2 linked regions of the Alicycliphilus denitrificans K601 genome follow. Each later gene encodes a partner of the first gene's protein in a complex. Links are inferred from orthologs where the notes say so. Each region holds a gene or a part of one and is shown on either strand. Other genes may lie near its edges. The genes, in order: cgtA and ybiB.

Region 1 (3,101 bases):
GCACGGCTCGCCACGCAAGTAGCGGGCGGCGGGGCCAGGCGCGGGTCAGTTGCCGGACACCACCATGTTGTCCCGGTGCACCATCTCCGGCTCAGCCGCATAGCCCAGCAGGCGCTCGAATTCGGACGAGGGCCTGCGGCACAGCAGGCGCGCCTCGGCGCTCGCGTAATTGGCCAGGCCGCGGGCGATCTCCGTGCCGCCAGCGTCGCGCACGGCGATCACGTCGCCACGCACGAAATCCCCCTCGACCGCGACCATGCCGATGGGCAGTAGGCTCTTGCCTTCATCGCGCAGCTTGGCAGCCGCGCCCGCATCCACGGTCACCGATCCGCGCAGCTGCAGGTGGTCCACCATCCACTGCTTGCGCGCCTGCTTCTTCTGCGTCTGCGCAACGAGCAGCGTGCCGATGGGTTCGCCCTGCGCCAGGCGCAGCAGCACGTCGGGCTCGCGCCCCCAGGCGATCACGGTGGATGCGCCCGAGCCCGCCGCCCGCCTCGCCGCCACGATCTTGGTGATCATGCCGCCCTTGCCGATGCTCGAACCCGCGCCGCCGGCCATCACCTCCAGCGCCGGGTCTCCCGCCTGCGCCTCGTGCACGAATTGGGCCCCAGGGTCGCGGCGCGGGTCGGCCGTGTACAGCCCCTTCTGGTCGGTCAGGATGACGAGGACGTCCGCCTCCACCAGGTTGGCCACCAGGGCGCCCAGGGTGTCGTTGTCGCCGAACTTGATCTCGTCCGTGACCACGGTGTCGTTTTCGTTGATCACCGGCACCACGCCCAGGCGCAGCAGGGTCAGCAGAGTGGAGCGGGCGTTGAGGTAGCGCTCGCGGTCGGCCAGGTCGGCGTGCGTGAGCAGCACCTGCGCGCTGCGCATGGCCTGCTCGCGCAGCTTGGTCTCGTACATCTGCGCCAGACCCATCTGCCCCACGGCGGCAGCGGCCTGCAGCTCGTGGATCTCGCTGGGGCGGGCGGACCAGCCCAGCCGCTTCATGCCCTCGGCGATGGCGCCGCTAGAGACCATGATGACCTCGCGCGGCTCGCCGCCCTCGCCGCGCACCAGGGCCGCGAGCTGCCGGCTCCACTCCCCGATGGCGACCTCGTCCAGGCCCCGCCCCTCATTGGTGACTAGGCTGGACCCCACTTTGACAACGATGCGACGCGCGTCGCGCAAGACACTGGAAACCATATTTGAGTGAAATTGGCCTCTAGCGCTTACCCATCAAGCGCCAGTAGCTCTTTTAACAATAGCATCAAGCCGGCGGATTGCCCTCCGCGAAGCGCGGGTCCACCTCGGCCGGCGCCTGTGCCGCCTGTTGCTGGGCACGCACATGCTGGTAGATGGCCTTGACGAGCGGCTCGCAGCCCTCGCGCGTCAGCGCGGAGATCTCGAACACCGGCCCCTTCCACTTGAAGCGCTTCACGAAGTCCTTGACGCGCGCGGCCCGCTCCTCGGCGGGCACCATGTCCAGCTTGTTGAGCACCAGCCAGCGCGGCTTCTCGTACAGCTGGGTATCGTATTTCTTGAGCTCGACCACGATGGCCTTGGCCTGCGCCACGGGATCGACGGATTCGTCGAACGGCGCCATGTCCACCACGTGCAGCAGCAGCCGCGTGCGCTGCAGGTGACGCAGGAACTGGTGGCCCAGGCCCGCGCCCTCGGATGCGCCCTCGATCAGGCCGGGGATGTCGGCCACCACGAAGCTCTGCTCCGGCCCCACGCGCACCACGCCCAGGTTGGGGTGCAGCGTGGTGAACGGATAGTCGGCAATTTTCGGGCGCGCGTTGGAAACCGCGGCGATGAAGGTGGACTTGCCGGCATTGGGCATGCCCAGCAGCCCCACGTCCGCCAGCACCTTGAGCTCCAGCTTCAGGCTCTTGCGCTCCCCGGGCCAGCCCGGCGTCTTCTGGCGCGGCGCGCGGTTGATGGCGCTCTTGAAGCGCAGGTTGCCGAAGCCACCGTCCCCGCCCTTGGCGATCGTGACCACCTCGCCCGGCGTGAGCAGCTCGTACAGCAGCTCACCGGTATTCGCGTCGCTGATGATGGTGCCCACGGGCATCTTGAGCGTGATGTCGCTGCCTGCCGCGCCGAACATGTCGGAGCCCATGCCATGCTCGCCGCGCTTGGCCTCGTGCCGGCGTGAATAGCGGAAGTCGACCAGGGTGTTGAGATTGGGGTCGGCCACCGCAAACACGTGGCCGCCACGCCCGCCGTCGCCGCCATTGGGCCCCCCGAACTCCTTGTACTTCTCGTGCCTGAACGAGACACAGCCGTTGCCGCCGTCACCTGCGGCAACGTCGATAAAGGCTTCGTCGACAAACTTCATGGGTATCCAGTTTACAAAACCGCACCACGGCCGATGCGGGCGCACGGACACAGACGGCACCCGTGCTGAAACAACAAAGCCCCGACGAGTCGGGGCTTTGCAGTCGCGTCAGTGATGAAGGGCCTTCAGGCCGGCGTCACGCTGACCGTATGCTTGGACAATGCGCCCTTCGTGCCGAAGGACACATGGCCATCCACCAGGGCGAATAGCGTATGGTCCTTGCCCACGCCGACGTTCACGCCGGGGTGGATGCGCGTGCCGCGCTGGCGCACGATGATGGAGCCTGCGCTGATCAGCTCACCACCGTAAGCCTTTACGCCCAGCATCTTGGGCTTGGAATCGCGCCCGTTTCGCGTAGAGCCGCCGCCTTTTTTCTGTGCCATGATCAGCTCCCTGATTTAAGCGGCGATCGCCTGGATCTGCAGCTCGGTGAACTGCTGGCGATGGCCTTGACGTTTCTGATAATGCTTGCGACGACGCAGCTTGAAGATGCGCACCTTGTCGTGCTTGCCGTGGGCCACGACCGTAGCCTTCACCGTTGCGCCGGACACCAGGGGCGTGCCGACCTTGAGTTCAGCGCCGTTGCCGACTGCCAGAACCTGGTCGATCACGATCTCCTGGCCTACTTCCGCAGCAATCTGTTCTACCTTGATTTTTTCGCCAGCGGCAACGCGATACTGCTTGCCGCCGGTTTTTATGACCGCGTACATGTAAACCTCGAATCTGAAATTGGAGTTCTGCGGACGAATTTCCACAGAACCGAGGATTCTATCACAAG
Region 2 (3,266 bases), 1.8 Mb from region 1 along the record:
GCCTGCGCCAGCCGCTATTCGGGCCGCTACGTGGTCACGCTCAGCGTGGACCAGGTGACGTTCCTGCAGCCCATCCACGTGGGCGAGCTCGTGACCTTCCTGGCCAGCGTCAACCACACGGGCAAGTCGTCGATGGAGATCGGCATCAAGGTGGTGGCCGAGGACATACGCACCCAGGTCGTGCGGCACGTGAACAGCTGCTTCTTCTCGATGGTGGCGGTGGACGATGCGGGCAAGCCCACGCCCGTGCCGCCGCTTACGCCCACGGGCCACGACGGGCGCCGCCGCTGGGAGGCCGCGCTGCTGCGCAAGGCGCTGCGCCGGGAGCAGGCCCAGCGCTTCGAGGAGATCCGCCAGGCGGGGCAGGCCGGCGCGGGCGGCTGATCAGGCCCCGGCGCGCACGGCGTGGATGCCGCGCACCACGTCGCCGATCACGATCACCGAGGGACTCGCGAGCCCCTCGCGCGCTATCGTTTCCTGCAGCGCGCCCAGCGTGGTGACCGCGTGGCGCTGCTGCGGCAGGCTCACGTGCTGGATCACGGCCGCCGGCGTGTGCGCGGGCAGGGCGTCGAGCAGCTCGCGCTGGATGCGGGCGCAGCTGGCGATGCCCATGTAGATCACGAGCGTGAGGCGCGCATCGCGCGCCGTGGCGCCGAGCCGGCGCCAGTCGGTGCCGGCTTCTCCGGGATGGTTGTGGCCGGTGATGAAGACCACGCCATGAGCGTGTCGGCGGTGCGTGAGCGGCGCGCCCAGCAGCGTCATGCCGGCCAGGCCCGCCGTGATGCCGTTGACCACCTGCACGGCGATGCCCGCGCCGGCCAGGTGCTGCACCTCCTCGCCGCCGCGGCCGAAGATGAAGGGGTCGCCCCCCTTGAGGCGCACCACGGTCTCGCCCTCGCGCACGGCCGCGACCATGAGCGCCTCGATGTGCGCCTGGGGCGTGCTCTTGCAGCCGCCGCGCTTGCCCACGTACACGATGCGCGCGCCGGGCGGGGCCAGAGCCAGGATGGCGTCGCTCACCAGGTCGTCCACCAGCAGCACGGTGGCCGCCTGGATGGCCTTGAGCGCCTTGAGGGTGAGCAGCTCCGGGTCGCCCGGGCCGGCGCCCACCAGGGTGCAGCTGCCGTTTGCGGACGGGGCCGTCATGGGCGGCCCCGCGCCGTGATCTGGCAGGCGAGGTGCACGATGTGCCGCACCTGCTGCTGCAGCGGCGCCGGCACGGGCGCCTGGCCCGCGAGCACGCGGCGCGTGTAGGCCGCGGTGCTGGCCACGTCGATCTCGGCCGGAAGGCCCGGCACCTCGTCGGCCGTGCCGGGCTGCTGCTCCTGCAGCAGCTGGTGCGTGCCGGCCACGAAGGCGTCGTAGCGCGGCTGGCGGCGCGGGTCGGCCGCCACCTCGCCTTCCAGTCCGCGCGAGAGCAGCGCATGCGCGCCCAGCGCGCCGAAGGTGGCGCCCAGCAGCTCGAAATACTCCGGGTGGGTGTAGCTGGCCACCACCAGCGCCGGGCCCGCGCAGGGGGCGACCAGCTTGGCCACGCTGTGGGCGGGGGTGCGCAGGCCGATCGCCTCGCGCACCGACAAAAGGCGCGCCAGGCCCGGCAGCAGCGCCGCGGTGGATATGTGCGCCACGCTGCCGGGTGCTATTTCTTCGGGAGCTGCCAGCGCAGGTATGTCGAGCGCTTCGAGCACATCGGACGCCAGAACCCGGCGCGCCTCGGTGCGCATGCCGTGCAGCAGCACGCTCTGGCCCTCGCGCGCCAGCAGCAGGGCCAGCAGCGGCGTGAGCACGGGCAGCCTGCGCGCCCCGTTGTAGCTGGGCAGCACGATGAGCGGCTGCCCATCCGCGCAGGCGGGGAAGGCGGCGATGCGCGTGTGCACCGCATCCAGGAAGCCGCACATCTCGTCCACGGTCTCGCCCTTAATGCGCATGGCCACGCAGAAGGCGCCGACCTCCAGATCGGTCACCCGGCCGTCGAGCACCTGGCCGAACAGGTCGGCGGCCTGGGTGCGGTCCAGGGCCTTGGCGCCGCGCGCGCCGCGGCCTATTTCCTTGATGTAGTGGCTGATGCCCATGGTGGTGTGTGCAGGAACGATGCGCATATTCTCCGGCATGCAAGACAACTGGCTGCTATATGCACCGATGGCTTGCCGCTGGCTCCGAGTCGCTATAGTGCTTCGGCGGTGCCGGTCGTCTTCATCGCCGGCTCCATTGTGCTGCGACGGCAGCTGACCATGAGCAACGCATATATGACGGTTGTCGAGCTGATCCAGTCCTATGGCTACCTGGCCGTGGCCGCCGGCACTTTTCTGGAGGGCGAGACCGTGCTTCTTGTGGCCGGTGCCGCGGCGAGCCGCGGCCATTTGTGGCTGCCCGCCGTGGTGGCCGTGGCGGCCCTGGCGGGTTTTGCCGGCGACCAGCTGTACTTCTTTCTGGGGCGCCGCCATGGCGCGCGGCTGCTGGAGCGCTTTCCTTCCCTGCAGGCACGCACGGCGCACGCACGCGCCCTGCTGGAGCGCCACGACCTTCCGGTGATTCTGTCCATTCGCTTTCTGTACGGCCTGCGCATTGCAGGACCTTTGGCCATGGGCATGAGCGGCGTGCCGTGGCTGCGCTTCTTCCTGCTCAACGGGGCCGGGGCACTGGTCTGGGCGCTGGCCGTGGCGAGCGTCGGCTATGGCTTTGGCCACGCCCTGGCACATTGGCTCGCGGCCATCGACGCCGACGAATTGTGGGCGCTGGCAGCAGCGCTGCTGCTCGGGCTGGCGTGGTGGCTTGTCACACGCCGCAGGCATGGCGCCATCGCATCCAGGCAGAGGGATTGAGGGCCATGCGCGCATTGCCGGGCAAAGGGGTCGCAGGGCTCAGGCGGCCGGGACGGGTGCCGGGGCGCGCCCGCCGGGGCGGCTCCAGGTGCGGGTCCAGCGCGGCTGCATGAGGCGCAGCACGGCCAGCATGGCCAGGGCCAGCAGGGCCAGGGCGATGAAGCCCCACAGGTAGCTGCCCAGGTACTGCCTGGACAGGCCCATGGCGTTGGGCACCAGGCCGCCGCCCAGGGCGCCGATCTCGCCGATCATGGAGCCGGCCACGGCGGTGGTCAGCGGCCAGCGCAGCGGCACGAGCTGGAACAGCGCGCCGTTGCCCGCCCCCAGGGCGGCGAAGCACAGCATGAACAGCAGCGTGGTGGCCGTCAGCTGGCCCTCGGCCAGGCCGCAGGCCACGAGCGTGGCGGCCACCAGGATCAGCACGCCCGTGAGGGTGTGGATGCC

What was found.
Region 2: the proteins of cgtA (region 1) and ybiB are in contact, whole or in part, in a crystal structure (PDB 8BFT), measured with the Escherichia coli proteins. The link is inferred for Alicycliphilus denitrificans K601 from one-to-one orthologs.

The regions. Positions count from the first base shown.
Region 1 is NC_015422.1:929,227-932,327, reverse strand. What follows is about bases 287-3,075. They hold cgtA (Obg family GTPase CgtA), read right to left. Parts: upstream 2,324-3,075; coding sequence 1,250-2,323; downstream 287-1,249. Other genes in these bases: rplU (50S ribosomal protein L21), read right to left, coding at 2,722-3,033; rpmA (50S ribosomal protein L27), read right to left, coding at 2,449-2,706; proB (glutamate 5-kinase), read right to left, coding at 287-1,185. Also shown: ALIDE2_RS04455 (RNA pyrophosphohydrolase), read left to right, coding at 1-22; more of proB, read right to left, coding at 46-286. UniProt on the Escherichia coli protein: An essential GTPase which binds GTP, GDP and possibly (p)ppGpp with moderate affinity, with high nucleotide exchange rates and a fairly low GTP hydrolysis rate.
Region 2 is NC_015422.1:2,711,810-2,715,075, reverse strand. The notes cover bases 108-3,061. They hold ybiB (DNA-binding protein YbiB), read right to left. Parts: upstream 2,073-3,061; coding sequence 1,143-2,072; downstream 108-1,142. Other genes in these bases: ALIDE2_RS12900 (nitrate/nitrite transporter), read right to left, coding at 2,862-3,061; ALIDE2_RS12905 (DedA family protein), read left to right, coding at 2,232-2,822; cobA (uroporphyrinogen-III C-methyltransferase), read right to left, coding at 385-1,146; ALIDE2_RS12920 (acyl-CoA thioesterase), read left to right, coding at 108-384. In the rest of the region: more of ALIDE2_RS12920, read left to right, coding at 1-107; more of ALIDE2_RS12900, read right to left, coding at 3,062-3,266.